DNA from 2 places in the Porphyrobacter sp. CACIAM 03H1 genome. Region 1 is predicted to be linked to the other one. Evidence: predicted binding sites of a transcription regulator. Region 1 holds the regulator's gene; the other holds the start of a gene.
The links. The regulator LexA, encoded in region 1, represses DNA repair genes until DNA is damaged. The targets are predictions, from matches to a motif close to GTTCCNCNCTTGTTCT.

Region 1 (15,557 bases):
GGCCAGCACCTTGCCGCCATGCTCGATGACCTAGCCGATCTAGAGGTGGTCGAAACGCCCGGCTTCAGCACGGCGCGCGAGCCGGTCGATCTTGCCGATGCCGCCACCCGCGCCGCCGGCATCCTCGGCGTGCGCGCCCAGCATCGCGAGACGGTGCTGGTGGTCGAGGGCGAGCGTGGGCGGACAGTCGCCACGGCCGAGTTCCGGCGCGTTCTGCAGATCCTCATCAACCTCGTGGGCAATGCCATCGCCTATGCCCCGGCGGCCAGCACGGTGACGATCTCGGCCCGTGCCGCAGGCGAGGGACGGGTGGCGGTGACGGTTGCCGACGAGGGCTCCGGTATCACGCCCGAACAGGCGGAGCGCATCTTCGACAAGGGCGAACGCCTCGGCCGCGACAGCGACGGCGGGCGCGACAAGGGATCGGGCCTCGGCCTCTACATCTCGCGCCGGCTTGCCGAGGCGATGGAGGGAAGCCTGACCGTTGGCCCTGCTCCCGGCGGCGGCGCCCTGTTCACGCTGGAGCTTCCGGCCGCCTGATCCGCACTGCTCAGCGGCGCGAACGCCAGACCGCGAGCCCGATTAGAGCGGCACCCGCAAGCGCCGTTCCCGCCCCGCGCCAGGCCCAGTCGCCTTGTCCGAGCATGAAGCTGTCCGCCGGCCAGTGCAGCACGCCGGTGCCCTGCAGCACCCAGATAAGACCGAGGGCGACAAGGAACATCCCTGCCGCCCTCAGCATCAACATTGCTTTTCAGCCTCTCAGCGTGCGCTGAGCGGCACGTAGTCGCGCTGCGTCGGCCCGGTGTAGAGCTGGCGAGGACGGCCGATCTTCTGGCCGGGATCGCTGATCATCTCGTTCCACTGCGCCACCCAGCCCACGGTGCGGGCGAGGGCGAAGAGCGCGGTGAACATGGTGGTCGGGAAGCCGATCGCCGAGAGGATGATTCCCGAGTAGAAATCGACGTTCGGGAACAGCTTCTTCTCGATAAAGTAGGGATCGCTCAGCGCGATCTCCTCCAGCCGCAGCGCGGTTTCGAACAGCGGGTCGGTGACCTTGAGCGCGTCGAACACCTCGCGCACGGTCTTCTGCATCACCGTCGCGCGCGGATCGTAGTTCTTGTAGACGCGGTGACCGAAGCCCATCAGGCGGAAGGGATCGTTCTTGTCCTTGGCGCGCTCGATGTAGTGCGGGATCTTGTCGGGCGTGCCGATTTCCTTGAGCATGTTGAGCGCCGCCTCGTTCGCGCCACCATGCGCCGGGCCCCACAGGCAGGCGATGCCGGCCGCGATGCAGGCGAAGGGGTTGGCGCCCGAGGAACCGGCGAGCCGCACGGTCGAGGTCGAGGCGTTCTGTTCGTGGTCGGCGTGGAGGATGAAGATGCGGTCCATCGCGCGCTCCACCGCCGGGATCACCTCATACTCCTCGGCCGGAACGCCGAAGGTCATGCGCAGGAAATTACCGGTATAGGACAGGCGGTTGTCCGGATACATGAAGGGCTGGCCGACCGAATACTTGTAGGCCATCGCCGCGATCGTCGGCATCTTGGCGATCAGGCGGTGCGAGCTGATCTTGCGGTGCTCGGGATCGGAGATGTCGGTGCTGTCGTGATAGAAGGCAGACAGCGCGCCGACCACGCCGCACATGATCGCCATCGGGTGCGCGTCACGACGGAAACCCCGGTAGAAGGTCATCAGCTGCTCGTGCAGCATCGTGTGACGGGTGATGGTGTAGCTGAAGTCGTCGAGTTCCTGCTTGCTCGGCAGCTCGCCGTTCAGCAGCAGGTAGCTGACTTCCATGAAGCTCGAATGCTCGGCCAGCTGGCCGATCGGATAACCGCGGTGCAGCAGCACGCCCTCGTCACCGTCGATATAGGTCAGCGCGCTTTCGCAGCTGGCGGTCGAGGTGAAGCCGGGATCGAAGGTGAAGGCTCCCGTCTGCGCGTAAAGCTTGCGGATGTCGATCACGTCGGGGCCGGTGCTGCCTTCGAGCACGGGGTACTCGTAGCTCTGGCCGCCGATTTCGAGTTTCGCCGTCTTGTCTGCCAAGATCTGTCTCCTGTCCAAAATCCTTGTGTGGCGCTCTGTGCCCGCGCAGCCTGCCTCAGGCGGCCTGCGCTTCGAGCCGGGCGAGCGCCTCGTCCCGGCCCAGGAGGACCAGCACGTCGAAGATACCGGGTGATGTCGTCGTCCCGGTCAGCGCCGCGCGCATCGGCTGCGCCAGCTTGCCGAGGCCCAATCCCTGCTCCTCGGCGAGCGCCTTCGTAGTGGCTTCCAGTGCCTCGCTTGTCCAGTCGTTTTGCGCTGCAAGTGCGTTGCAAACCGCGCGCAGGATGGTGCGGGCATCGCCTTCGAGCAGGGCCTGCGCCTTTTCGGTCATCGCAAGCGGGCGGGTGGCAAAGAGGAAGCCTGCGCCTTCAGCCACTTCGTTGAGGTTCTTCGCGCGCACTTTGAGCACCGGCATGGCCTGCGCCAGCAGCGCCTCGTCCGCGTTCTCGCCAATCCGCGCCGCTACCAGCGCGGCAAGACGCGCATCATCGGCCTCGCGCAGGTAGTGGCCGTTCAGGTTCTCGAGCTTTTTCATGTCGAAACGCGAGGGACTCTTGCCCACCCCGTCGAGATCGAACAGCGCCACCGCCTCGTCGCGGGTGATCTCCTCGCGGTCGCCGTGGCCCCAGCCGAGCCGCAGCAAGTAGTTGAACAACGCCTCGGGCAGGATCCCGAACTCGTCGCGATAGGCCTCGACCCCGAGCGCGCCGTGGCGCTTCGAGAGCTTGGCCCCGTCGCTGCCGTGGATCAGCGGGATATGGGCATAGACCGGATCGGGCCAGTTTCCCTCGATTTCGTTCATCGCGCGGATGATCGGCAGCTGGCGGAAAGCGTTGTTGAGGTGATCGTCGCCCCGGATCACGTGGGTCACCCCCATGTCGTGATCGTCGACCACCACTGCGAGCATGTACGTCGGCGTGCCGTCGGCGCGCAGGATGATATAGTCGTCGATTTCCTCGTTCTTCACCGTCACCGGGCCCTGGACGCGGTCGTGGATGGTGACCTCGCCCTCGGTGGGCGTCTTGAGGCGGATGACGAAAGGCGCGCCCTCGGGGGCCTCGGCCGGATCGCGGTCGCGCCAGCGCCCGTCGTAGCGCAGCGGCTTCTTCTGCGCCCGCTGCTCCTCGCGCATCGCCTCGAGTTCCTCGGGCGTGGCGAAGCATTTGTAGGCGTGGCCCGCATCCAGCAATTGCCAGGCAACCTCGGCATGGCGCTCGGCCCGGTCGGACTGGAAGATCGGCGGCGCGTCGTAATCGAGGCCCATCCAGTCGAGCCCCTCGATGATTGCGTCGATAGCCTCCTGCGTGCTGCGCTTCTTGTCGGTGTCCTCGATGCGCAGCAGGGTGCGTCCGCCGTGGTGGCGCGCATAGAGCCAGTTGAACAGCGCCGTGCGTGCCCCTCCGATATGCAGGAAGCCGGTGGGCGAGGGGGCGAAGCGGGTCACGACTTCGCCGGCGGTGCTGGCGGCGGGGGTGCTGCTTTCGCTTGCCATGGGCGTTGACTTCCTGTTCATTTCGAGCGGTTTGGGCCTTGACCGGGCCGATCGGGGGCGAGCCGATGCGCGATGTGCCGATCATACCGATGGGGGACGATCCGGGCGGCGGCGAGGCCCCCGGAGAACCTCGCCCGCGCCCTTGGCAAACCCTTGGCGGCTTGTCCAGCACCGGCAGCCGCGGGGCGTGGAGCGGGAGGGGGCTGGATGCGGCCGAGGGCTTCCTCGCCGCAGCCGGGTTCGATCGCGCACCATGGCTGGCGGTGGTCTTCGCGGGCGGCATCCTCGTCTGGTTCGCGCTGCCGACGCCGACACACTGGATGGTGGCGATGGCCGGCGGCGCGGGAGCGGCGCTCGCCGCGCTGGCGCTCTGGCCGCCCGGAAGCGTGGCGGACGAGACGCGGGGCAACCTGCGCAGGGCGGTGGTTGCCTGTGGGCTGGTCTTCGCGCTCGGCCTGGCGGTGGTGTGGGCACGCTCCGCGATTGTCGGCGCCGCGCCGATCGCGCGGCCCGCGGTAATGCTGATCGAGGGGCGGGTGCTCGCCCGCGAGGATCAGCCTGCGGAAGGCCGCCTGCGGCTCACACTGGCGATGCGCGAAGCGCCGGACACGGCGGCGCGCAAGGTCCGGATCAATGTGCCGCTCGCGGCGCTGGGCGAGGGCGGGCCGCCCCCCGGCCTGGCCGAAGGTGCGGTTGTGCGCCTGCGCGCAAGGCTGATGCCGCCGGCACACCCGATGCTGCCGGGAAGCTACGATTTCGCCAGGGCCGCGTGGTTCCAGGGACTCTCGGCAACGGGCACGATGGTCGGGCCGCTCGCGGTGATCACTCCAGCCCCCGGGAGCGGTGGGATCGCGGCGCTGCAACGCGGGCTTGCCGACCATGTGCGAAGGCAGGTGACGGGTTCCCCCGGGGCCATCGCGGCGGCCTTTGCGAGCGGCGACCGCGGCGGTATCGCGGGGGTGGACGAGGCGGCGATGCGGGATTCGGGGCTAACCCACCTGCTCTCGATCAGCGGGCTCCACGTCAGCGCGGTGATCGGCGCGGCCTATTTCCTCGCCTTGCGGCTGCTCGCCCTTTGGCCTGCGCTTGCCCTGCGGGTGCGGCTGCCGGTGGTGGCGGCGGGGGCGGGGGCGCTCGCCGGGGTGGGCTATACCCTGCTGACCGGGGCTGAGGTGCCGACGGTGCGCAGCTGCGTCGCCGCCCTGCTGGTGCTCGGCGCGCTGGCGCTCGGGCGTGATGCGCTGTCGCTCAGGATGGTGGCGCTGGCGGCGGGGTTCGTGCTGCTGCTGTGGCCGGAGAGCGCGATCGGGCCGAGCTTCCAGATGAGCTTTGCCGCGGTGCTGGCCATCGTCGCACTGGCAGGTTCCGCGCCCGTCCAGACCTTCCTCGCCCCGCGCGAAGAGCCATGGTGGGCGCGCGGCGGGCGGCGGGTGGCGATGCTCTTCGCGACCGGTGTGGTGATCGAGCTCGCACTGATGCCGATCGTGCTGTTCCACTTCCACCGCGCCGGCATCTATGGCGCGCTCGCCAATGTGGTTGCCATCCCGCTGGTCACCTTCATTGCCATGCCTCTGATTGCATTGGGACTTCTCCTCGACACGCTGGGGCTGGGAGCGCCCGTGTGGTGGTTGGTCGCGCGCGCGCTGGAGCTGCTGCTCGCCATCGCGCATCTCACCGCCTCGCAGGCGGGCGCAGTGCGCCTGATGCCGCAGATCGGCGGGCTCACGGTGGCGCTCTTCGCGGCCGGTGGGCTATGGCTGGCGCTGTGGCGCGGGCGGGTGCGGCTTGCCGGTCTGCTGCCCGTCGCCGCCGCGAGCGCGATGGCGGCGGCGACCCCGATTCCGGACGTACTGGTGGCGGGTGACGGTCGGCAGGTGGGTCTCACGGTCGAGGATGACGAAGGAAACCCGCGCCTGCTTGCCCTGCGCGACAGCCGTTCTTCCTACACACGGGACAACCTGATGGAACTCGCCGGCGTCGCGGCCGAGCCCGTGCCGCTGGCCGAGTGGCCGGGAGCGCGCTGTTCCTCGGCCTTCTGCACGATGAGCCTCGAGCGCGGGGGGCGCGAATCGGTGCTGCTGCTGGGGCGGGGGCGCGAGCAGATCGAGGAGCGCGCCCTTGCGGCGGCCTGCGCCGATGCGGATATCGTCGTGGCCGAGCGGTTTCTCCCGCGCTCGTGCCGTCCGCGCTGGCTCAAGGCGGACCGGCGGTATCTGGAGCACACGGGAGGACTGGCGATCGACCTCGCGAGGGAGCGGATCGCCACCGTCGCCGCGAGCCAGGGGGAGCACGGGTGGTGGCAGGGCGGCAAGGAACGGGTTGGAAAGCCGCGCCCGGAGGCAAGCGCCGAAGCACCGCCCGGTCAGACAGCACCACACGAAGCAACGACCGGGCGATGAAGCGGCAATGACACCGGCACGACATCGCCTTGGAACGGCGCTCGCCGGGCCACGACAGGATGGAAAAAGGGGCGCCGTAAGCGCCCCTCTAACTCCAACATGTTCGCAGCCATCCGGCCCGGATCACCTCAGTGATAGCGCCGCAGCAGGCCGGCGAGCTTGCCCTGCACCTCGACCTCGTCGGGGCGGTAGTATTGCGGGTCATAGGCCGCATTGGCCGGATCGAGCCGGACCTGTCCGCCCTCGCGCCGCAGATACTTGAGCGTCGCCTCCTCGCCGCGCACCAGCGCGACCACGATCTCGCCGTCGCGCGCGGTGCTAGTGCGCCGCACCAGCGCAAAATCGCCGTCGAAGATCCCGGCTTCGACCATCGAATCCCCCGACACCTCGAGCGCATAGTGTTCTCCCGGGCCGAGCAGCGCGGCGGGCACGGGCAGGGTCGACTGGCCTTCGAGCGCCTCGATCGGGGCGCCGGCGGCGATGCGGCCGTGTAGCGGCAGCTCGATCACGTCGTTCGCAGCCTCGGGCGCGCGGGGCGCGGGCGAGGGCATGGCCACCACATTGTCGCCGGCCGGCGCAGCACGAGAGGGCGTGGTGTCGCCCGGTTCCCGGATCACCTCGAGCGCGCGCGCCCGGTTGGGCAGGCGCCGCAGGAAGCCGCGTTCCTCCAAGGCGGAGATCAGCCGGTGCACGCCCGACTTGCTCTTGAGATCGAGCGCCTCCTTCATTTCCTCGAAACTCGGCGAGATCCCGGTCTCCTCCAGCCGCTGCTGGATGAAGACGATCAGCTCGCGCTGTTTTGCCGTCAGCATTGGTCAAGTCTCCTGTGGTCGCACCCACGGTGCGCCGGTCACAGCGCACCATGCCAATCCCTTGCGTGCGCCAAGAGGCACCCCGAACAGGTGCGTTGATTGCACTGGCCGCTCGCCATTAAGGTGAACGAACAAGGAACAATTAGGAAACTAAATTGACTGAGTCAAGCGCGGCCCGCAGCAAACCCGCGCAATTCAGCCATTCTGGAGGCGGAACACCGGAACGGGCGCGCCTGCGGGGACGGGCGGGGCACCTGCGGGGCGATCGATCAGGCAATCGGCGGCCGCCAGGGCGGAGAGCGCCGATGAATCCTGCGATCCTGCCAGTCGCACCGCGTCCCCCTCGCTCACCGCCCGCAGGAACTCGCGTCGGGGGCCGACGGCGGGCAGAGGCTCGCCCGCGCGCAGGATCACGGGGCGGGGCAGGGGATCGGGATCGCCCTGCGCCGCCCGCACCAGCGGCAGGGCGAAGAGGAAGGCGGTGACGAAGCTCGACACCGGATTGCCCGGCAGGCCGAGGATCACCTGGTCGCCGCGCGTGGCCACCAGCAGCGGCTTGCCCGGCTTGATCGCGATCTTCCAGAAGGCGATCCCGGCCCCCCAGTCGGCGAGCGCGGGCTTGACCAGGTCATGGTCGCCGACCGAGGCCCCGCCCGAGGTGACGAGGATGTCCGTGCCCTCGGCCAGAGCAAGCGCCCCCGCCAGTGCCTCGCGGTCGTCGGGCACAGGCCCGATGCGCGTGACCTCGCACCCCAGCGGCGCGAGCATCGCGGCGATCATGGCGGCGTTGCTGGCGGGGATCTGGTGGGGGAGGCAACGGGCGGGATCGGGTGCCAGCTCGTCCCCGCTGTCCATCACCGCCACGCGCACCCGCCGGGTGACGGGGAGCGTGCCATGTCCGCCCGCGAGGGCCAGCGCGAGGCGAGCGGGGGTGAGCCGCGTGCCTTTCGCGAGCAGCAGGTCCTCGGCATGGAAATCGAATCCGCGCGCGCGGATGTGCCGGCCGGGCGGAGGCATCTCGGTGGCGGTGATCCGCCCGTTCTCGTCGGCCGCGTCCTCCTGAAGCAGCACCCGGTCGGCTCCCGGTGGCACCATCGCGCCGGTCGAGATGCGCACACACTCGCCGGGGGAGAGGACATCGCGGAACGGCGCGCCGGCGCGGCTCTCGCCGACCAGCCGCCACGGCCCCTCGCCGGGGGCGAGCGCATAGCCGTCCATCGCCGAAAGGTCGGCCGGGGGCTGGGTCCGCGCGGCGTGCACGTCCCCGGCAAGCACGCGCCCGAGCGCGGCATCGGCGGGGACGGTCTCGGAACGGAGCGCGGGTGCGAGGGCAAGCAGGCGGGCCTGCGCGTCCTCGAGACCGAGCGGCGCGGTCATTCGGGCGCGGTCCAGTCGCCCGACTTGCCGCCGGACTTGGCGATCAGGCGCACGGCGGAGATCACCATCCCCTTGTCGAGCGCCTTGGCCATGTCGTAGATTGTGAGGAGTGCGATGGAAACGGCTGTCATCGCTTCCATTTCGACCCCGGTCTTGCCCGTGAGAGAGGCGGTGGCGACGGCGCGGATGGCGCTTTCCTCGTAATCGAATTCGATGTTCACCGCCTCGAGCCCGAGCGGGTGGCACAGCGGGATCAGCTCGCCGGTGCGCTTGGCGGCCATGATCCCGGCGATGCGCGCGGTGCCCAGAACGTCGCCCTTGGGGGCATTGCCGGCGCGGATCGCGGCGAGGGTTTCGGGCCGCATCGCGATCCGCCCCTCGGCGACCGCGCGGCGGGCGGTGGCGGGCTTGCCGCCGACATCGACCATGTGCGCCGCGCCGCTTTCGTCGAGGTGGGTGAGTCTGGTCATGGGCCTCCCTAACCGTTCGCCTCGAGCGAAGTCGAGAGGCTCAAGACCGGTGTCTCGACTGCGCTCGACACGAACGGGCCCTTGCTACTCTGCCCCGAGCAGGGCGCGGGTGGCACTGGCGATATCGTCAGCGCGCATCAGGCTCTCGCCGACGAGGAAGGTGCGCACGCCCGACGCGGCCAGACGCGTGAGGTCCGCGTGGGTGTTGATGCCGCTCTCGCCCACTATCAGCGTGCCCTCGGGCATCAGCGGAGCGAGACGCTCGGTGACGGCGAGCGAGGTGGTGAAAGTTTTGAGGTCGCGGTTGTTGACCCCGATCAGGCGCGATTGCAGCACGCGGGCGGCGCGCTCGAGCTCGGCCTCGTCATGGACCTCGACCAGCACGTCCATCCCCAGTTCGCGGGCGGCGGCCTCGATCTCGGCCATGAGGGTATCGTCCAGCGCGGCGACGATGATCAGGATCGCATCGGCCCCGATCGCGCGCGCCTCGAGGCACTGCCAGGGATCGACCATGAAGTCCTTGCGCAGGACGGGGAGGGCACAGGCGCTGCGGGCTTCGATCAGGTAATCCTCGTGGCCCTGGAAATAGGGCGCGTCGGTCAGCACCGAGAGGCAGGCCGCCCCGCCCGCCTCGTAGGCGGCGGCGTGCTCGGCCGGGCGGAAGTCGGCGCGGATCAGGCCCTTGGAGGGGCTGGCCTTCTTGATCTCGGCGATGAGGGCGAATCCCGAGGCCGCGCGCGCGCGCAGGGCGGCCTCGAACCCGCGTGGGGCGGTCTGGATGCGCGCGGCGCGGGCGAGCTGGTCGTCGCTGATCGCCAGCTTGCGGGCGGCGACGATCTCGCGCTTGGCGGCGCAGATTTCCTCGAGCTTGTTCATCGTCTCACTTCGCTAAAGCAATCCAGCGTTCGAGCAAGGCCAGGGCCGCGCCCGAATCGATCGCCTCGGCGGCCATGGCCGCCCGCTCCGGCCAGCTTTCGCCGCGTCCCGCGACCGTCAGCGCGCCCGCGGCGTTGAACAGCACCGCATCGCGATAGGGGCCGGGGGTGCCCATCAGCAGCGCCCTGAGCGCGGCGGCGTTGTGCCGCGCATCGTCGCCCCGGATCGCCTCGATCGGCGCATGGGGCAGACCGGCGGCCGAGGCATCCACGCGCTCCATGGTGAAGCCGTGCCCCGTCACCACCGCGACCTCGTTGCCGCCCGCGAGGCTCAGCTCGTCCAGCCCCTCGTCCCCCGAGACGATCAGCGAACGCCCTGTGCCGAGCCGCGCCATCGCACCGGCATAGATGGGGACATAGGCGGGCCGGGCGATGCCGATGAGCTGGCTCCTGACCTTCGCCGGGTTCGACAGCGGGCCCATCAGGTTGAAGATCGTGCGCTGGCCGATCTTCACGCGGATGGGCTGGATGCGCGCCATCGCGGGGTGGTGGTTCTTCGCGAAGAGAAAGCAGATGCCGATCTCGGCGAGCGTCTTCTCCGCCGTGCGTCCGGCCGCGTCCATGTCGAGCCCGAGGGCTTCCAATGTGTCCGCCGCCCCTGCCTTGGATGAGGCCGCGCGGTTGCCGTGCTTGGCGACCGGCACGCCGCAGGCCGCGACCACGAGGCTGACCGCGGTCGAGACGTTCAGGGTGTGGTGCCCGTCGCCCCCCGTCCCGCAGACATCGATCGCGCCCTCGGGCGAGGCGATGGGGATGAGCCGCGCCCGCAGCGCCCGCGCCGCGCCCGCGATCTCGTCGGCGGTCTCGCCGCGCGCCGAGAGGGCAACGAGGAAGTCCGCGATCTCCTCCTCCGACGGCGCCCCGTCGAGCAGGGTGCCGAAGGCGGCCTCGGCCTCGGCCTCGCTCAGGGGGGTGGCGATGTCGGGCAGCAGGCTCATGCGCGCAGCCTTTCGGGCAGTACCGGCTCCAGCCCGCACAGCCGCACGAAGTTGGCGAGCAGCGCATGGCCGTGCTCTGTGGCGATGCTCTCGGGGTGGAACTGCACCGAATGGATCGGCAGCTCGGCGTGGCGGAAACCCATCACGGAGGGGTGATCGGCGCCCGGCGTTTCGGCATGGGCGTTGGCGACGAGCGCCTCGGGCACGTTCACCACCTCGAGGCTGTGATAGCGTGTGGCGGTGAAGGGCGAGGGGAGCCCGGCGAACACCCCCGACCCGTCATGCGTCACAGGCGAGGTCTTGCCGTGCATCAAGCCGCCGCGCTGCACCGTGCCGCCGAAATGCTGGCCGATCGCCTGATGCCCGAGGCACACGCCCATCAGGGGCTTGCCCGCATCCGCGCAGGCCGCGACCAGATCGAGGCTGATCCCGGCCTCGTTGGGCGTGCAGGGGCCGGGCGAAATCAGGAATCCGGAAGCATTGGTCCGCAGCGCCTCGGCGGCGGTGAGGGCGTCGTTGCGCTCCACCCGCACCTCGGCGCCCAGCTCCATCAGGTAATGGACAAGGTTGAAGGTGAAGCTGTCGTAATTGTCGATGACGAGGATCATTCGCTTGCCGCCCCTGCCTTCTCTGACCGCTTCGTCACCACGATGATCGGCCCGACGCGGCCCTTGTCCATGCGGCCGGTCGCCGGGTCCCACAGGGAGGACACCTGCCCGTCGAGATAGAGCGCATTGGCGACCTTCAGTTCGTCGCGGAAATAGCGGGCGAGCTGGCCGAAGCTCACCGGCGCATCGGCGATCACGAAATGCGCCTTGCCGCCCGCGTCCACGCCCACGCCGTTGCGGATCGCCTTGGAGGGCCCGTCGTCCTGAATATCGGGGTGGAGCTTGCCGCCGTCGAGCAGCAGCGGGCCCGACTGGGTGCCGAATTCGGGCCGGTCGCCCACGGTGTTGAAGAAGGTGTTGCTCCCCAGCACGCGCCAGCTTCCGCCCGAGCCGAAGAACACGCCGTTGGGCTTCATGTAGAAATTGCCCTCGCCGGTCTCGCGGTTGAGTTCCGCCAGGCGCTCGCCGTTCTGGACGTAGTAGCCGATGGGCTTGAGGTCATCGCCGTACATCCCGCCGTTCATGGCGAAGGCGATGGTTGCCGGATCGACGCTGGCGGCGAAGGCGGAAAGCGAGGCGAAGGGCTGCTTGTCCGGCCCCACATTCGCCATCTGGATGCGGTGCTGCGCGGGATCGGCGATGCAGTGGGTGAGGGGGACGCCCTCGAAGGTGACGCTCTTGCAGGCCGAGGGCACCGCGGGCTCGGTCGCGGTCGCGGCCGGATCGGGGGCGGCGGTTTCCTCGACCTCGGAGCCATCGAGATTGACACGCACCAGAGCCTCGCCCTCGGGGGCTTCGGAGCAGGCGGCGAGACATGCGAGCGGCAGCAGCGCCGCGAGGAAAACGCGCCTCATTGGCCGTATCCCGGCTCGCCCGCGACGCGCACCGCCTCGCGTGCGGCGGCGATCAGGGCGCCCGCCTTGGCGCGGCATTCGGCGAGTTCGTAGTCGGGGTCGCTGTCGGCAACGATCCCAGCCCCGGCCTGCACGTGCATCACCCCATCCTTCACAACCGCCGTGCGCAGGACGATGCACGAATCGAGGCTGCCGTCGGGCGCGAAATAGCCGACGCCCCCGGCATAGGCGCCGCGGGTCTCGGGTTCGAGTTCGGCGATGATCTCGCAGGCACGGATCTTTGGTGCGCCCGAGACGGTGCCCGCCGGGAAGCCCGCGAACAGCGCGTCGAGCGCGTCCCTCGATCCGTCCAGCTGACCTATCACGTTGCTGACGATGTGCATGACGTGGCTGTAGCGTTCGATGGTGAAGCTGTCGGTGACCTCGACGGTTCCCGCCGCTGCCACGCGCCCCACGTCGTTGCGGCCGAGATCGAGCAGCATCAGGTGCTCGGCCCGTTCCTTGGGATCGGCGAGCAGCGAGGCCTCGTTGGCCTCGTCCTCCTCGCGCGTCTTCCCGCGCGGCCGGGTGCCGGCGATCGGGCGGATCGTCACCTCGTCGTCACGCACGCGCACGAGGATCTCGGGCGACGAGCCGACCAGCGCGAAGCCGGGGAGGTCCAGGAAATAGAGGAAGGGCGAGGGGTTCACCCTTCGCAATGCGCGGTAGAGCGCCAGCGGGGGGAGGGTGAAGGGGCAGGTGAAACGCTGGGCGAGCACCACCTGGAAGATGTCGCCCGCGACGATGTATTCCTTGGCGGCCAGCGCCATCGCCTTGTAGTCCTCGGGCGCGATCACCGGGGCAAGGTCGGGCAGGCTTTCGGGCAGGGCATCGCTCTCGCGGGCCGGGGCGGCCTGCGCGAGCAGGCTCAGCGTGGCATCGATTCGCTCGCCCGCGCGGGTGACGGCGGCCTCGGGATCGGCGGCCTCCCAGATCGGGGCTATGGCGAAGAGCGCGTCGCTGAGGCGGTCGAAGACGAGGATCACCGTCGGGCGCACGAACAGCATGTCGGGCAGGTCGAGCGCGCTCTTGGGCGCGCGCGGCAGGGTTTCGACGAGGCCGATGGTCTCGTAGCCGAAATAGCCGACGAGGCAGGCGAGTGCCGGGGGCAGGCCCTCTGGCACGGGATCGATGCGGCAGGCGGCGGCAAGCGCGCGCAACTCGGCCAGTGCATCGTCCGCGAGCGGCGCGAAGGCTTCGCGGTCGGTGCGCCATTCGCGGTTGATCGCCGCGCGCGCGCCCTCGGCCCGGAACACCAGATCAGGATCGAGCCCGAGCAGGCTGTAGCGCCCGCGCACCTCGCCGCCCTCGACACTCTCGAGCAGGAAGTCGCCGCGCCCCGGCACGATCAGCCGCCGCGCCGCGCCGACCGGCGTGTCGCTGTCGGCGATGATGCGCCGCCACACCAGCGCAGGGCGTCCCTGCGCCAGCGAAGCGGTGGCGGCAGCGGCGTTCTCGGGCAGGCCTGCGGCAGTCGGTATCACGAAGCGGTCGCTTGGGCTCACTGCTCGCCGACCAGCTGCCGGCGCACGGCGGCGATGGCGTTGTCGTTGCGGGTGACGCCGAGCTCCTTGCGCATCGCGGCGGTCGCCTGGCTGCGATACTCCTCGGACAGGGTCTGGCCGAGCTGCTGGCGGGTCTGGGCGATCATCTGGCCTTCCTGGTCGAGCGGGAGGGTGCTGATGTCCTCCAGATCGACGATGTACCAGCCGATGTTGCGCGGCGCCTCGAGTGTCTTGGCGGTGCCCTCGGCCATGCTGAACATCAGGACCAGCGGCGGGGCGATGCGACCGCGCTGCTGGGCGAGCAGCTGGCGGCGCTCGAGATCGATCACCTCGCGCTCGAAGCCAGGCTTGTTCTCGGCCGCCATCGCTGCGGCGAGAGGGGTGCCGCCGCGCACCTTGGCGAGGATGCGCTCGGCCGCCTGCTTGGCGAGAATTGCACCCTGCGCCCGCTTCCATCCGGCTATTGCGGCGTCCCTGACCTCGGCGAGCGGCGGGGCGCTGGCTTCCTCGACCCGCGCGACCTCGAAGATCACGAACTGTTCGCCCGGCACCACCTCGGCGAGCTGCGGCTCGCTCTCCTCCATCTGGAAGGCGGTCTGGAGCACCGGCGCGAGCTGCGGCACGATCTGCACCTCGGGCTTTCCGAAAGCGCGGCCGTTGGCGAGCAGGGCGGGGGTGGTCTCGACCTTGAGGCCATAGGCCTTGGCGACCTCGGCGAGCGCTGTGCCGCCGTCGACCTCGCCTTCGATCTCGGCGACGAGATCGGCGATCGCGGCAACGCGTTTCTCGCCCGCCAGCTGCTCGGTGATCTCGGGCGTCGCCTGGGCGAGGCTGCGGGCGGGGGTGCGCTCGATCCGGTCGACGCGCGCGACATACCATCCGAGCGTGCCCTGTGCCGGTTCGATCACGCCGCCCTGCGCGGCCTTGAACGCGGCTTGCGCGAAGGCGAAGCTGGTCGCCCCCGCCATCGCCTCGCGCTCGCGCGCCTCGGAGGACGAGGCGGTGAAGCCCGCCTCGCGGGCGACGGCTTCGAGCGAGGCGCCGCCGGCGATGCGCGCGGCGAGCGCCTTGGCGGCGTCCTGGGTGGGGACGACGAAGCTCGTCACCGCGCGCTTCTCGCTTGCCGCATACTTGGCCGCGTCGCGCTTGTAGCGTTCCGCGATCTCGGCGGCGGTCGGAGTGGCGTTGACCTTGAGCGTGTCGGCACCGAACACCGCGAAGCGCAGGGTGCGGCGTTCGGGACGGATGAACTGGGTGCGGTTGTCCTTGTACCACGCGGTAAGCTGCGCGTCGGACGGATTGCCCGCCGGCGCGAAGGCGGCCGAGGGGATCAGCGCGATCTCGCCCTTGCGCTTTTCCAGCACCAGCGCGGCATATTGGCGGGCGATCTTCTCTGGCAGCTGCGGCGCGGCCACTGCCGAGCGGAGCAACTGCTGTTCGAGCAGGCCGTCCTGCAGGTCGCGGCGGAAGGTCGCATCGCTCAGGTTCCGCGAGCGCAGTGCGGCGAGGTAGGTCTGTTCGTCGAAATTGCCGGTCACGCCCTGGAAGGCGGGGATCTTGAGGATCTCGCTGTTCACGAGATTCTCGCCCGCGCGCAGGCCATAGCGGCGGCCGTATTCGCCCACGGCAAAGCGGTCGATCAGCTGGTCGATCACCTCGTCGAGTCCGCCCTCGGCGACGAATTCGGGCATGGTCAGGGTGGGGTTCTGCGCGCGCACCTGGTCGAGCGCGGCGTTTGCCGCCACCGGCAGTTCGGAGATCGGGATCCCCTCGCCCCCCACTACCGCCAGACGGTCGCCGCCCGACACGCCGCCGAAGGTGCTGCCGGTGATGTCCGAGGCCGCAAAGGCCAGCGCCATGAGCGCAAGGAAGGCCAGAACGATCGGCAGACCGATCTTCGAGGCGAAAAAGCGGCGGAAGAAGGAAATCATCGGCGTTACGGATCCCATCCGGGGCCGGCCGGGTAGGGCCGGGATGTCTCGGGCACGCATCGCGGGAACCGCCGCGACGCACCGCGCGCTTTAGAGGCCCTGCGACTGCGCGGCAACAGGTGTCAGCGCCTTTTGACTAGTGGGGCTTCCT
Region 2 (15,557 bases), 730 kb from region 1:
GGTTTCCTCATGCGGGTGCTGTTCACGATGTTCGCCGAGGACAGCAAGCTGATCCCCGAGGGCAGCTTCACCCAGCTCCTCAAGAACCAGCGCGCCCACCCGGAACATCTCGAACACCAGCTTTCCGCGCTGTGGGCGGCGATGGACAAGGGCGAGTTCTCGCCCGCGCTCGGCGTGCCGCTCAGGAAGTTCAACGGCTACCTCTTCAAGGAGCGCACCGCCCTGCCCCTCGATGCCGAGGAGCTGGAGGTGCTGATCCAGGCCGCCGAACACGTCTGGACCGAGGTTGAACCCGCAATCTTCGGCACCCTGCTCGAACGCGCGCTCAATCCCAAGGAGCGGGCCAAGCTCGGCGCCCATTACACCCCGCGCGCCTATGTCGAGCGGCTGATCGGCCCCACCATCATGGAACCGCTGCGCGCCGATTGGGACGGGGTGCGCGGGGCAGCCGCCACCCTGATCGAAGAGGGCAAGGCGGACGAGGCCAAGGCCTTCGTCGAGGCGTTTCATTCCCGGCTTGCCCAGACGAAGGTCCTTGATCCCGCCTGCGGCACCGGCAACTTCCTTTATGTCGCCATGGCGCGCATGAAGGAACTGGAGGGCGAGGTGCTCGATCTGCTGGTCGAGCTGGGCGACGACCAGTATGTCGCCGAGCTCACCGGCCACACCATCACGCCCGAAAACTTCCTCGGCATCGAGATCAACCCGCGCGCCGCCGCAATTGCGCAGCTGGTCCTGTGGATCGGCTACCTGCAATGGCATTTCCGGGTGAACGGTGCGGATCGCACCCCGCCCGAGCCGATCCTGCGCGACGTAAAGACAATCGAGAACCGCGACGCCCTCATCGAGTGGGACGAGAAGGTCGCGGAGCTGGACGAGGATGGAAATCCCGTCACCCGGTGGGACGGCGAGACGATGAAAGAGCACCCCGTCACTGGCAAGAAGGTGCCCGACGAGACGGCGCGGGTGGTGGTCTACCGCTATGTGAAGCCACGCGCGGCGAAGTGGCCCAAGGCGGATTTCATTGTCGGCAACCCGCCATTTCACGGAGCAAGGACAGTCAGGGCTACGAATCCGGTCGGCTATATCGAAGCAGTTCGGCAGGTGTACGACATCGTCCCCGAAAACGCCGACTTCGTGATGTTCTGGTGGCACAAGGCGGCAATCGCTACGGCGAACGCCTCAACAGTTCGCTTGGGCTTCATCACCACCAAAAGCATCACTCAATCGTTTTCTCGGACGGTCATGGCGAGTCACATGGCTGATAAACGTCGAGTTTCAATCGTTTTTGCCATCCCCAATCACCCGTGGATCGATGAAGCGGACGGTGCTGACGTAAGGGTTGCGTTCACGGTTGCTGCATCGGGCAAGCAAACTGGACGGAAACTCGAAGTTTTGATCGAACGGCCCATAGCTGAAGGGGCATTCGAAGTTGAGTTCGCCGAAACTCATGGGCTCATCAGTCCCAGCCTCAGAACGGAAGTTGACCTTCAAGAAGCAAAGACACTTCGAGCTAACTCTGACGTCTCGTCTGTCGGATTTCAACTGACTGGGAAAGGCTTCGTAGTTGGAGAAGAGCTAATCTCGGAACTCAGTGACGCAGAGCGGCAATCTTTTGTTTTCTCTTTGCTCGGCGCTCGGGAAATCGTGCAAACGCGCCTTCAGCGGCGTGTCATCGACGTCTGTGAAGTCGTGAGCGAGGCTGACTTAAGGAGAGCCTCTCCCACGATTTATCAGCACCTTGTGAACTCCGTGAAACCAGAGCGCGACGTAAATGCGCGAAAATCCGTTCGCGAGAAGTGGTGGGTTTATGGCGAAGCAAGGAACACATTTCGGCCTGCCCTCAAAGGACTGGCGAGCCAGATCGTAACTCCCCTCACTGCCAAGCATCGAGTATTTGTCGTCGAACCTGTGTCGACGCGTGCTGATAGCACGTGTGTGTGCATCGCATTAGACGACCACTATTTTCTCGGCATTCTCAGCAGCCGTATCCATCTCGTTTGGGCACTCGCGAATGGTGGGCGACTGGGTGTGGGCGACGACCCACGCTATTTGAAAGGCGAATGCTTCGATCCCTTCCCCTTCCCCGCAGACGTTCCAGAACCGCTCAAGGACAAGATCCGCGCCGAGGCAGAGGCACTCGATGCGCTGCGCAAGCGGGTGCTCGAAAGCCATGAGGATCTGACCCTCACCAAGCTCTACAACGTGCTCGAAGCCCTGCGCGAGGGTCGCGCGCTGACCGATGCCGAGCGCGACATGCATGATCGCGGCCTCGTCACCCTGATCCGCCAGCACCACGACGCCATCGATGCGCTGGTAGCCGAAGCCTATGGCTGGCCCGCCGACCTCTCCGACGAGGAAATCCTCACGCGCCTCGTCGCCCTCAACAAGGAGCGCGCCGCCGAGGAAGCCCGCGGCCTGATCCGCTGGCTGCGCCCCGAATATCAGGCGCCGGACTACAAGGCCCCCGTCACCCAGACGCTCGACCTCGGCGAAAGCGCCGCCGTGCTGCCCGACAACGTCATCCCCTGGCCCGGCTCGCTCCCCGAACAGGTCAGCGCCGTCCAATCCATCCTCACCGCCGCTGCCACGCCCCTCGCCCCGCAAGACGTCGCTCGAGCCTTCAAGGGCAAACGCGCCGCCACCGTCCGCCCGGTGCTGGACGCGCTCGCGGGCATCGGCATGGCAAGGCGGCTGAAGGACGGGCGATACGCGGCGTGAGCTATGGCGAATAGGAAGAATGAACTCCACGCAGACGTTTCGTTTATCTTTGAGGAATGCGCGCGCCTGAACCAATTGGTGAAGGAAGGGAAATTCAGTTCGCTCCCCCGTGAAGACGCGTTTTGCGACCTCCCTCACCCTACCTACAATTGGCCGAACGGGAAAATGCTCTGCAGCCGCGCAGGATATGACCGGTTAGGGTCTCTTACGCGCACAGCATTAGCGCGCGCCAACTTGGAGCGGCGCGTGTCCCTTTCATCGGCGCGGAAGGTCCTCGCCGAGATTCTCGTTCGGAAGTTCCTGCGTGAAAAGCGTCCTGTCGACATCATGAATGTCGATCGGGCTTTGTCGGAAACAGCGAGGCGATGCGGCAGAAGCTGCGAGGATCTCACACACTTTATTCCTTGCCATCTCATGGCACCACAGAGCCCTTCCTCATTTGAGATTGGACCGATCAGATTCCTGAACCAGTCAACGTTCCGGAGCGCACTCGCAGCATCGATCCGATCAAACCGTGGGCTTGGTCACCAGATGACGCGGCGCACGATTTCGCAGGCAATAGAATACTTCCGCAATTTCGGATGGATCGCCAAAGTGACGGTGATCGGCTGTGACGAGCAGATATCAGAGGCGACAGCAGCCAGAGCTGCATTGGCTGCGCTTAACTGCCTTCATGTCCTGATTGGAGCGGGGCACTCGACAAAAATGCAGGTAGGTGGCCCCGGACTGGCGAATGATCGCAGAGCCGGCTTCACCGTCAAAGCTGACGGGGCCCTATCTTATATGGTTTCCTACGGCGGGCAGGGCAACGTCGGCTTCGACGACAATTGGATGGACCTCTTCTCCGGAGCGGACGCCCAGGAAATCATCGCAAACCTTGGCATCGCCCTCGAACAAGCTGTCAATCCGGCATTGCATCGTCCGCTCAGCGAAAGGCTACTCGATGCAATGCAGTGGTATGGTGAAGCCGTGAGGGAACCGTCTCAGGGCGCCAAGGCCGTAAAATATGTAACCGCCCTCGAACGGATGGTGATGACCGACGAGAAGGATGACATCGCAAGCCTCGTGTCATCGCGAGTTGCTGCGCTCTGCCTAGAAGAACCGACTGTCCACTGTCGGGATCGTTGGCAGGTCGATGTTCGAAGAGCCTATGATATCCGTTCGAGGCTGGTGCACGGTTCGGTTTCTCCCACATCGGAGATTGTCTTTGAGGGCGTTCGGCTCGGGTCGCAGCTTGCTCGCAGCACCTTACTGAATGCAGTCAGGCTAATCGGTGCAAAAGGACTGCGTGATGAGGCAGCGACCAATCGGGATCTCGCGCGCTGGTTCGATGGAATGGTTCGTCACGTAGACGAGGTAATTCTTCAAAGCATTCCTAGGGCTTCGACAATGCCCTTCGCGTGATCTGCTCAACTCGCTGCGCGGACCGGCCCTGTAGTCTCGGCCGATCCGGGTGACGATCAGGAGCATATTGACCGGATGATGGTTTTCCCAACCTTCAGGCAATGCGACCGAGGTTAAGAAAGCTAGCGGCAGCGAGAAATCTTGGAAAACATGGCTGGGCGGCCGTGGCACAAGAGATATACCCACTAGACGACACACCTCCAAAGTGTGAGATGCTTGCGTTCCAAATTCGCACACGCTAAAGGTGTGCGATGTTGAACGCTGCGAATAGCCCTCCATACGCTCGTCTGGCCGCGGCTATTGTCGATGCGCGCAAGGCAATCATGCTCACTCAGGGCGCCCTTGCCAGCGCTTTGGGCGTGCGTCAGCAGTCGGTAAGTCGCTGGGAAGCGGGCACGCACCGTCCATCGATTGATCAGTTGGCGAACCTTGCGAGCGCCCTCGAGCTCGACTTGGCCGACCTGCGCGAACTCGCTGGCTACGCTGTGACTGCAGCTCCCCGCGCGCCACACCTTCCATTTGACAGTCTCGCACCCGAAACATTTGAACAAATCGTAGCTGATCTGCTTCAAGCACAACACCCGAATGCTCAAGTGAGGATCGAGGGCAGCCGTGGCCACGACCAGTCAGGCATCGACATCCGGGTGACGTTTGATGACGATCGAGAGTGGGTTGTGCAGTGCAAGCAGGTCGAGCGGTTTGGCCCCGAGAAGGTCCAGAAGGCTGTGGACGCGGTCGAAGTCCAAGCCGAACGCAAGATCCTTGCTCTAAGTCGCGTTGCAACGCCCAAGGCGGCGGCTGTTCTCCGCGCCCATCCGGGATGGCAACTCTGGGACAGGGACGATCTGTCCAGGATGATCCGCGCGCTTCCTGGGGTCGATCAAGACCGCATTGTCGACACTTATTTTCCTGGCCAGCGCATGGCTTTGCTGGGTCGTCGCGAAAGCGGTCCATGGCTGACCGCCGCGCAGTTTTTCGCGCCTTTCGCAAAGCCCGGTGCCTACTTCAATCATGAGTGGACGCTCCAGGGAAGAGAAGAACCATTAGCGGCCCTGCTTTCGGCAATCGAAGATCGGGCGCCAGTAACATTGCTGGTCGCCGCAGGCGGCATGGGCAAATCGAGGCTGCTGTTGGCCGGGCTAAGCAGTTTCACCAAGTCGTCGCCATCTATCGCGACACACTTCCTGTCGGCAGCACGCGATCCGTCTCGCGAAAGCCTTGAGGCGCTCGGTCGCGGCGAAAAACTGTTGGTGGTCGACGATGCACACGACCGCGACGGGCTCGCTGTCATTATTGAGTATGCCGCCGATCCGGCAAATCGCGCACGGCTCCTGTTTGCGACGCGTCCCTACGGACTCCAGCGGCTGCGCAATGACCTCCAGCGTTTTGGATTTACCCACCCGGTGGAAATTGAACTTGGGCGCCTACCTCTCAGGTCAGTCGAAGCAATTGTTGCCGAGGTGCTCAAGAAAAATGATGCCAATCCGGCCTATGCTGAACCTGTCGCGAGCATTGCCCCCGACAACCCGCTCATTGCGACTATGGCTGCACGGGTGGTCGCCACGGGGAACCTGAGCGTGGCCCAAACGCGCAACCACACCGAGTTGCGCGAAATGGTGGTGAGCAAATTCGCCGATGCCATCGCTGGCAGCGTAGGAGAACCGGCGGACGCTGCACTGCTGCGCGCGATGCTCGAACTCATCGCGGTCATGCAACCGGTCCATCTCAATGATCGCCGCCTTGGCGAGCTGTTCGAGGCGACGACCGAGTTTTCCGCCTCACAGGCGACGCGCGCCCTGAAAATTCTGATCAGAGGCGGTGTCGTCTACAAACGCGGCGCTGCCTATAGGCTCATGCCCGATGTACTTGGGGACTATCTGATCGATGAGAGCTGCGTCGAGGATGATGGGACGCTTACACCTTTTGCAGAAAAGGTGATCGCATCAGTCGGTCGCGAGCAGCTCGAACAGGTTATGGTCAATCTTGGTCGCATGGACTGGCGCCGCAACGATGGAGATCCCGCTAACAGTAATCTGCTTGATCGCGCCTGGGCGCGACTTGACGACGTGGATGGCCCTTATGACCCTCGTTTCGGTGCCGTACGTGCGGTCGCGATGTACCAACCTCGGCAGGCGCTTGCCTATGTCCAACGCCATCTGCACAAGGGCGATGTTGCTCGCGAGCTAACTCCGATCCTGCGCAACATCGCCTACGCTCCGGACTATTTGCCAACTGTCTGCCGCCTTCTTTGGGAGATGGGACGCGACGACAAGCGCCCACTGGGTCAGCACCCAAATCATCCGATCCGAGTGCTTGCAGAGCTATGCCAATTCGACGAGTACAAGTCGTTCGAATTCTCAGAGAAGGTCGCCAACTTCGCCTTCGAACTTATCGCCAGCGGCAAAGCCTGGAGGCATCATTACTCGCCGCTTGATATTCTCGCGCCGCTGCTTTCGGGAGTTGTCGAGGCCAATCGCGATCATGGTCGTTCGATCTCGCTCAGCCGATACTTTCTTTCCTACGACTTCGCCTGGCCGCTCCGCTCTCGTGTGATCGGCTCGGTCATCGAGCTTCTGTCCCACCCCGATAGCGCCGTCGCGGTTCGCGCGGGCAATCTCGTCAGCGACATGGTCAGGCTGCCGATGGGTTTCGGAAGCTGGGCACCAGAAGCTGACTTGCGCCGGAAATATGACGCGGAATTCACGACAACAATGGCACGTTTGCAGGAACGCGTGGCTTCAGGCGCACTCGCAAATGCGACGATGATCACGATCGCTCAGGCGGTGGAGTGGCATGCCCGATACATGAAGGGCAATCTGCGGAAGGCGTCACGTGCCATATTGGCAGCGCTGCCGGACACACTGGAATTCCGGCTGCGGGCCGCTCTCGTGGAAGGCGCGCAACGCGCCTTTCGCGGACAAGTGGATTTTGACGAATGGTCACCGGAGAACCCGTGGCTCGACGCGCTCGTTCTCGAACTCAAGAGGACTTACGGAAGCGCCGATGCCGTGCTCGTTGCGGTCGCAAACGCAATGGGCGAGCTGAGCGACGCTGGCCTCAAGCCGAGCGCTGCCCACGTGCTTGTCGCCAAACTGGTCGACGACGATCTTGAATTGGCCGAATGCCTCGTCGAACATAGTCATGTGTCGGACTCGATCTGGCGACCCTATGCCTTCTCTGGCATCCGCGAATTGCTCGATCGAGATCCCGAGCGCGGTCGCGTGATCGTTGGGTCTGCGCTAGCCGAGGCTGATGCCGATCCGCACTTGGCGAAGAGCGCCGCATCGACGCTCGGTGGTCTGCGTCGTGCGCTCGATCCAGCTGACATTACGCTCCTGCGGAACAGCATTTCCAGCCCACATGAAGCGGTGGTTGTTGCCGGACTGAATGCGGTCCAATGGAACAGCTCCGTGGATCACAAAGCTGCGTTCGAGCTGCTGATGCTGGCGCCCTTCGGGCTCAGTGAGCATGTGCTTACTACTGCAGCGCACCTTTTGCATAATCGCAACCGCAAGCTTTTCATGCTGCTCGGCCAGGAGGAAGTGGATACGATCCTCAATCGGATACGAGACATCCCCACTCTTCCAGACGATCACTGGGCGGGCGAAATGTTTCGCCATCTAGCGGAGCAGTTCCCCTTGTCCTTTGCGCGGTTTCTCCTTGATCGGGCAGATCGTGCGCTTACGAACGATCAGAACGACATCGATTTGGTCGGCTACCGTTTTCACGATGGCAAGCTCGGTTTTCATAAGTCGCCGCAGGTCACTGAGGTGCTCGCCTATGCGTGGAGCTGGCTACTCAGCCATGGGCCGGATGATGGCTATACAATCTATCGCGCGGTCGAAATGTTTGCCTGCATGTTCGACATCGATGCCCGTCCGGTTATCGACTTCTTCGACCTCAGGCTCGACACAGCCTCTGCGACCGAACTCGGGTTGATCGGCCGTCTGGTGCGCCACTCACACCATTTCTTTGCTTTCGCCGAACAGCCATTCGTTGAGCGGCTGCTCGATCGAGTTGCTCATGCTGACCCGGCAGAACTTGAGCATGTGCGTGACAGCCTTTGTGCAGCAGCGCTTTCCGGCGTGAAGTCCGGTGTGCGCGGCGAACCCATGCCGCGCGACCTAGAAGCGAAAGCGAAGGCCGAAGCGGTGTTGTCGCAGCTGTCGCGGTTCTCCCCCGCGTGGCCCGTCTATGAAACCATCCTCACTGCTGCCGAGCGCGACATTGCGCGTGCCCGGCGTGAAGGGGAGATACTGGACGAATTCGAATGACTGATGAGCGCGAGGCGGAACGCTTGCGGCAGGAGCGGGAGACCTTCGAGGTCCAGAAGTCCCAGAGTCGTTGGTGGTTTGGCTTACGGTTCGCTACGGCGACTACATTGCTGGCACTGGCAATTGGCGTCTTTGTGATTTCCGCGCTCATCATCCTCTCGCCAGACCGATACTCGCCTGACGCTGTGCTCGGAAGCGGCTTTGTGATGCTGCTCGACTTGGCGGCGCTGGTTGGCGCCGCGCTCAGCGCCCTGCTCAAGCCGAGCTCGCAGCCCTCACTCAGTCCCGTGACGCACATGTCCGATCGCGACTAGGCCATGAACACAGATGCGTCAGATTATGCTTGAGACGGCAGCACGAACCATGGCGATCGATCGGGAAACAGTAGCGAAGCGACAATCGCAGCCATAGCTTGGCCGGGTCCAGCAGGTTGCTGAAAAACCGGCCAAGATGTTTCGAGATCGTCCACCGTCCAGATATCGTGGCCGATATGACGTACGACGTTGATACCACGCGAGATTACCTCGTCGGCAAACCCACGATATTCGTCTGGGAGATATGCACTGATGGCGAGATGATCGAGCGCGCTCAGCGACAAATCGAACTCTTCGTGAAGGTCGAACAGTCGCGATGCCCGCAGCAAGACTGACACCAGCTCAGTCGGTTGTGCAACGAGCTCAAGGTTCGGCTCGCCCGCCAAGTCCATTCGGGAAATAAGGTAGGACAAAATCTTGCTGGGATCGATGTCAACTCTCGCGACGCGACCTCGGCATTCGATTGCGGAGGCAAACATATATCCCAGAAGTTGCTCAGCGCTATCGTTCAATGTCGCGTGTTTCGAAGCTGTGAGCGCAGTCAGAATGTATGGTGCCTGGCAATCGTTCATAGCGACAAGCGACAGGGAATATGTACCCAAGATTCTCCGATAGAGCTCTTCGAGGCGCTCGGCCGCCGAGGCCATGTCCTGACCGGTGATCAGGCAAGCATGCACGACAAATCCAGCCCAGCCCAGCAACTTCGATAGCCGGATGGGCAGCTGATACAGTTCCTCCAAGCCCCCGTTAAGAAGAGCGTACTGATAGCCGTCGAGCGCAGAAACGACGTCTGCGATGGCAGTCTCCACCATGCCCGCCAATCTGCCACAAGCTGCCAGAAGATGGGCCTCAACCATCGGATCGTCCGAGCGTGGCAGCAGCGAGGCCGCGAATGCTGCTCGTACTTCGATTTCCCGGAACCGGTCATTCGACTCTCGGGCACGGCTGGCGAATGCCTCTTCAATCCGGCTTACCAAGCCAACAGCCACAAACGCGTCACCGCCAAGGCCCGCCAGCAATGGAGCAAGCCCATCGAGCAAGGCGCGAGGCTCCCAGTCATGCGGAAGGTCAACGAACGGCTTCCATAACTTCGGGAGACCCGCTCGGATGACTGCAACACTTCCTGCGTCCGGCCACCCGACCAGCACGCTTCGTAACGGCGCGTCGTTCGAGCCGGCATGAGGATTGCGGCAAAAGCTCGAAGGTCCGTAGAGGTTCAATCCCCATACGACGGGCGTCTGACCGCCAGTGTTGGACACGCGGTCAGAAATGGCTCGGCCGATCTCGGTGAGATCAAGCGCGGGAGTTATGTCCTGAAGGAAAACGTCACCCCGCACGCAATCAAGAAGGGCGCTCGTTCCGATCCCTCGCCCCGCTTGCTCGATTGCCGACTGCTTCGCTGCAGCAGTTGCAACGAGCGTAACGCCCGGGGTTCCTATCTCTCCCATCACCTCGGGCTTCAGAATGACGTTGAGATCGGCGATCAGCCCTCCTGCCTCGCATGCGTCAATGAAGATATAGGTCTGCTTTGGTGCTGCCTCCGCCACCATGCGCAACACGTCGGCCAATGGGAGCGCCGTTGCTGAGAGTCCCAGCGGTCTGGTGTCGCGCAGGGCCATGTAGAAGCTTCCGGCGGCCACGGTCCCATGTCCAGCGAAGGTGAGCGTCAGCGTATCGAGGGCCCCCAGGTCGAATAGCACCTCCCGCAGCACTGCTCTCACCTCGTCGAGCCGGGGCGAGAGAAGGACGCGTGACCGGGCAAGGTCGTAATCGCCAATATTTGGAAGCATAAGAGTGCCGAAAACGTCTTTCGCATCCGCTTCACCGCCTGACAGCGGAGGCAGGTGGTCATAAGCGTTGCAGCCTATGGCGATGAGCGCACGGCCATTCATTGATCCGCGACCTTGAACTTCGCGCGGCGATCAGCTTCACGGTCAAGCGCTTGCTGTGACTTCTCGTGCTTCAGTCTTTCGAATTCTGCGGCGAGTTCGGGGTCCATGGTTTCCATGGCGTCTACGAGTTTCTCGAACGCCTCAGAGCCAGCGTGAATCTGCGGCATGACGACATTTCCGTCCCGATCCACGCCAAGCTCGATCTTCGCCATCATTTCTATCATCGACGCCGCGACCGACCCGGCAGCTTGTGCATCCACGACGTTTCCGACTTGCTCGGCGGCAGCGCCGACTACTCCATAAATGTTCTGCGCAAACTGCCTCGCCATGTCCTCGTTCACTGGAACAAGTGAGCGTCCGATCAGAGTGAGATCGTTCTCGACGAGATCCTTGAACGGAATAAGCCATTCTGAGGAAATTCGGTGGATCGATACATCACCGGAATTCTCACGCAGAATTGGAGCCATCGATTGCCCATGCGTCATCCTCATTATGTTATGGGGGCTGACATACGCTGCTCTCGCGCGCTCCTGCAGCATTGCCATTAGCTTCGTAACGGCAAGATCGAAGCCTTCGCTCTCCCTCGGACGCACAAAGCAGAAGACCCTTGGGTCTGGCGGTTCTTGGTGTTGGTCCACGCCCTATCTTACCGCTCGGAGAAGCAGTGTCCATCGCCTGAGACACGAAATTCCCGTTACTATAGAGCCTTAAAGGCTAGACGGACTGCAAATCGATTACCGCGATTTTGCGCCCAGCGTATGTGAGGGCTGAAATACGATCTCCCAACTGGCCCTATCGCCCTGACGCCCTTTCCTCTTGCGTTCCATTTATGTTCCTAATAGGAGGCTTTCCTAGCACCTAGGATCGTTTTTCCTAGATGAACGCGCCAGGAGCAACAGAATGGACGATGCACGACGAGCGCTGGACGAGTTGATCCAGAAGCGCGGCTGCAACTACTCTGAGATCTCACGGCTGCTGGGGCGTAATGCTGCCTACATCCAGCAATACATCCGGCGTGGCAGCCCGAAACAGCTCGATGACCAGGATCGTTCGGTCCTCGCCCGCTTCTTCGGGGTGGACGAAAAGGTGCTCGGCGGCCCGGCACGCCGCGCAGGTCCTGACGCCGACCTCGTGCACATTCCCATTCTCGATGTGGAAGCATCAGCGGGATATGGTGCCCTCGCCGGAACCGAAGGCAACTCAGCGCAATTCGGGTTCGACGAGAAATGGCTGCGCCGCCTTACAGCAAGCAAAGCTTCAAACCTCTCGATCATCGGGGTCCTCGGGGACTCGATGGAACCAACCTTGCACGATGGCGATGAGGTCATGGTCGATCTGGGTGACGGTCAGGCACGGCTGCGCGACGGCATTTATGTGCTGCGCATGGACGACATGCTGAGCGTCAAACGGATCGCAATCGAGCCGCAGGGCAAGCGGGTATCGGTCCTCAGCGACAACCCGACCTACCCCAGCTGGCGCGGCCTCGAGAAGCGCATGCTCAATATCGTCGGCCGTGTTCTCTGGTTCGGCCGGACGCTGCGCTGAGGATGCACCGACGTGCTTAGCCTGATGGCCGCAACCGTGATTGCCGCGGTGCAAACCTTCATATGCACGCCCACCCGTGTGTGGGACGGTGATGGGCCAGTCTGGTGTGCGGAAGGTCCTCGCCTGCGGATTGCCGGCATTGCTGCGCGCGAAATGGACGGCACCTGCCGCGCCCATCATCCGTGTCCGCGCAGTTCCGGGATCCAGGCACGCGATGCGCTCGTGCAGGTGTTGGGCGGTGCGCGGGGGACCTCTTCGACCGGACATGTTCTGGTCCGGGGGCCTATGTTGACCTGTCGCTCTGAAGGTCGGGCCGAAGGCAATCGCACGGCGGCCTGGTGCCGCCTGCCAAGCGGCGCAGACCTGTCCTGCGCGATGATCCGCACCCGCACGGTGCTGCGCTGGGACCGCTACTAGAAGGGTCCTGCCTGCCGCTGAGGGCAAGCGTGACAGGGCAAGAACACGCTACAGACCCATGTCGAACTTTTTGGAGATCGAGCGGTCGAGTTCGGGCGCCTTTCGTTCAGCCTCGGACGCCCTCCCGTTCTCCGCGCCAGTGGCAGCTGCATTCCGCAGAAGGTCGACCGTCTCGAGCGCCGAGCGCTTCATGCCGGGATTGTTCTCCACCGCTGCCTCTAGCTTGCCAGCATTGTCGACAAACAGGGTCAGACGGTCCCGCAACCGGGTGATGGTCACAAGAAAGGTCTGCTGGTTGGCAAGGTTCTTCTCGCGGCTGTCCATAACCGCGATACCGCGATCCGAGGTCAGCCCCTGCGCCATGTGCGCGTTGAGCGCATAGGCGAGATCGAGCTGCTTTAGCATCGGATCGGTCGGAGCAAGGCGGTGCAACACGCCAACCGAGGTCGCCAGCGACACGCCTTTGGCGTCGACCGAAATGATCCTCGCCTGGTCAGCATTGAGCAGGCCGCGCCTGTGATCGGTCGCCGTCCAGCGGATGCGGTCGCCATCATGGATCTCGATCTCGCGGCGTTCGTAGAGCTTCACTGGGTCCTGCTCGCCCTGCGGGCGAAGCTGTCCGGGACGAAATTCGAACTGCCGCCCGCGCTCGTTTTGCAGGGTCACACGCTCTCTCGAAGGATCGGTCCCCACGACTTCATACTGCCCCTTCTGAAGCCCCTGCCCCCTTTGCCGACGATCGACCTCTAGCACCATGCCGGGGGCATAGCTCCTCGCATAGCGCAGTTCCTCACGCGTGAGATTGATCCGCGAGAGCACCTCAAGTTTCATCGCACCGGGACCCAGTTCGCCGTTGGCCTTGAGGCCTGTCTGGACCGCTTCGTTGACCTCGCCGCGCAAGGCTCGTCCGGATGCATGGATTGCCGTCACCTCTCGTTCTTTGGGTGCGAGCGAGAGCCATGCGGCTGCGGCATTGACAGCCGCATTCTCGCCAGCGGCGACAACATTGTCTCCCAGATGGGCGAGCGCCTCGCTGATCCGGCCGCTTTGGGCCGCGCGCTGGGCGCTGCGCAGCGCCTCGTCGCGCGCGCGCAGATTGGTGTCCATCTGCGCGGCTTCGATGCCAGCCTGCTGCATGACATCGAAGGGCTTGCCCGCATCGACCGCGCCCAGCTGCTTTGTGTCGCCAATACTGGCGAACCGATCCAGCCTGAGCAAATTGGCCAGACGCACCAGCTTTTCCATATCGGCATTGCCGACCATTGATGCCTCATCGAGCACCACAACGGTCCCGCTCATCGCCGTGCGCGCTGCTTCGAGGCGCGCACCGCCCTCGCCCTTGAGGAGGTCCTGATGCTGTCCGAGAAAGCGCGCGACGGTCATCGAAGGAATGCCGGTTTCGCGCTCCAGCATCTGTACCAGCGTGTTCTGCACGGCGAGACCCAGCACAGTCTTGCCTTCCGTGCGCAGGATATCGGCGACCGGCTTCAGAACCGTGCTTTTGCCTGCGCCGGCTACGCCCTGGATCGCGACGATGCGGTTGTTCGAGCTCAGCAGCAGGCGGCCCGCCCCTTCCTGCCCCTTGTTTAAGCGGAGGCCATATCTCTTGTGCGAGACGGCTTGCAGCCGTGTTCCGGCATCGAAGGCAGGAACGATGGCGGGCGCAACGCCGCGCCCGGCCTCGACGCCCGCCAGGATGCGCTGTTCGAGGCTGATCGCATCGGGGGTGCTGAGCATGTCGCGATCCGGGCCACTGCCGGACTGAAGGTGTCCCTGCCGGATGAGTTGGAGGGTCCGACGCTCGATATCGGCAAAGGCTGTGGGCAGGGCGAAGCCGAGCGCGGTGCGATAGATCTCGACCTTGCTGAAGGCTGCCTCGCGCTCGCCAAGATGGCGGATAGCCGAGGCGACGCCATGGATGGCTGCGACCTCCTCGGGACTACGGTTGCCGAGCCGCGAGGGTATCAGCGGGTCGCCTTTCGCGATTCCGAGGCGCTCTGCGAAGTCGTGGGCGATCTGCTTGCCCTGCTCGACCACCTTGCGGACTGATGATCCCAATCCGGGAACTTTGCCGAGGTCCTTGGCGCTGCGTGCGTTCGCTCGCGCGATGACCATTGCCGGGTCGAACCCGAGCTTTTCAGCGGTGTCCTTCCATTGCTGTGTCAGGGCGGCGCGGTCCTCGATGGGCTCCTTTTGCGCCCGCGTCATCAGCGTTGCGGCATCGAGCGCCCTCGGACCCTCCGAGTTCATCTGCGCGGCGGCTTCGAGAACCTCGGCGCGGCGCGAGCTGAAGGCATCGCGCACTTCCTTGGGTACGCCGACGGCCTCGAAATTGCCGTGCTTGCCGAACTCGCCCACCTCGTAGCCGAGCTTTTCCACGCTGAGCCGGAAGCGCGCCATGGTCATGGCATTGAGGAGAGTATTGTGGTCCCAGAGCTTGTCATTGCGCAGCGCCCGCCACTTGCCGTCCGGCCCCTGGGTGACATTGGCGATGACCGCATGGAAATGCGCATTGGGCTCCTGGTTGCGGTTGGTGTCATGCTGGAAGACCGCAGCCACAAGGTTGCCGGTCCTGACGACCCGCTCGCTGCCGCGCACTTCCATGCGGGTTTCGGCAAGGTTCTTCTCCGCCCAGGCCAGCGTCTCACGGACCGCCGCGGCATAGGCATCGATGATCCGCTTGTCGCCGCCGACGAGGGCAAGCACCGACCAGCTCTTGGGCATGGAGAAGGTAAGATCGGTGCCTGCCCGGTGTGCCCGGTGGTCGCTGCCAACGCGGCTCCCATCGGGCAGGAATCCCTTGAGGACGGCTTCGAAGGTCTTGGCATCGACCGCCCCCGAGAGACCCAGTTCTTCGGCGCCTTTGCCGAACCACGCCCCGGACCGATCGGCATCGGCCCTGGTGTAGTAATTGTCGGCGGCAAAGTAGCTGGCAGCACCGCCCGCGGTTCGGACATTGGCTACCGACAGCACGGATCAGTCCCTTGCAA

Region 2: the regulator LexA is predicted to act here: its motif matches at 11,426-11,441, upstream of CBR61_RS14370 (S24 family peptidase).

The regions. Positions count from the first base shown of each region.
Region 1 covers NZ_CP021378.1:2,282,240-2,297,796, reverse strand. Annotated here, with positions in the region: gene CBR61_RS10990 (HAMP domain-containing sensor histidine kinase) at 1-540, shown strand, start outside; gene CBR61_RS10985 (hypothetical protein) at 551-745, opposite strand; gene CBR61_RS10980 (citrate synthase) at 760-2,046, opposite strand; gene gltX (glutamate--tRNA ligase) at 2,102-3,538, opposite strand; gene CBR61_RS10970 (ComEC/Rec2 family competence protein) at 3,577-5,937, shown strand; gene lexA (transcriptional repressor LexA) at 6,066-6,749, opposite strand; gene CBR61_RS10960 (molybdopterin molybdotransferase MoeA) at 6,945-8,126, opposite strand; gene moaC (cyclic pyranopterin monophosphate synthase MoaC) at 8,123-8,596, opposite strand; gene trpC (indole-3-glycerol phosphate synthase TrpC) at 8,681-9,472, opposite strand; gene trpD (anthranilate phosphoribosyltransferase) at 9,477-10,469, opposite strand; gene CBR61_RS10940 (anthranilate synthase component II) at 10,466-11,077, opposite strand; gene CBR61_RS10935 (phosphodiester glycosidase family protein) at 11,074-11,931, opposite strand; gene trpE (anthranilate synthase component I) at 11,928-13,451, opposite strand; gene CBR61_RS10925 (peptidylprolyl isomerase) at 13,472-15,406, opposite strand.
Region 2 covers NZ_CP021378.1:3,015,620-3,031,176, forward strand. Annotated here, with positions in the region: gene CBR61_RS14340 (class I SAM-dependent DNA methyltransferase) at 1-2,721, shown strand, start outside; gene CBR61_RS14345 (HEPN domain-containing protein) at 3,253-4,125, shown strand; gene CBR61_RS14350 (restriction endonuclease) at 4,377-8,399, shown strand; gene CBR61_RS14355 (hypothetical protein) at 8,396-8,713, shown strand; gene CBR61_RS14360 (caspase family protein) at 8,737-10,605, opposite strand; gene CBR61_RS14365 (hypothetical protein) at 10,602-11,090, opposite strand; gene CBR61_RS14370 (S24 family peptidase) at 11,506-12,150, shown strand; gene CBR61_RS17170 (hypothetical protein) at 12,175-12,567, shown strand; gene mobF (MobF family relaxase) at 12,616-15,540, opposite strand.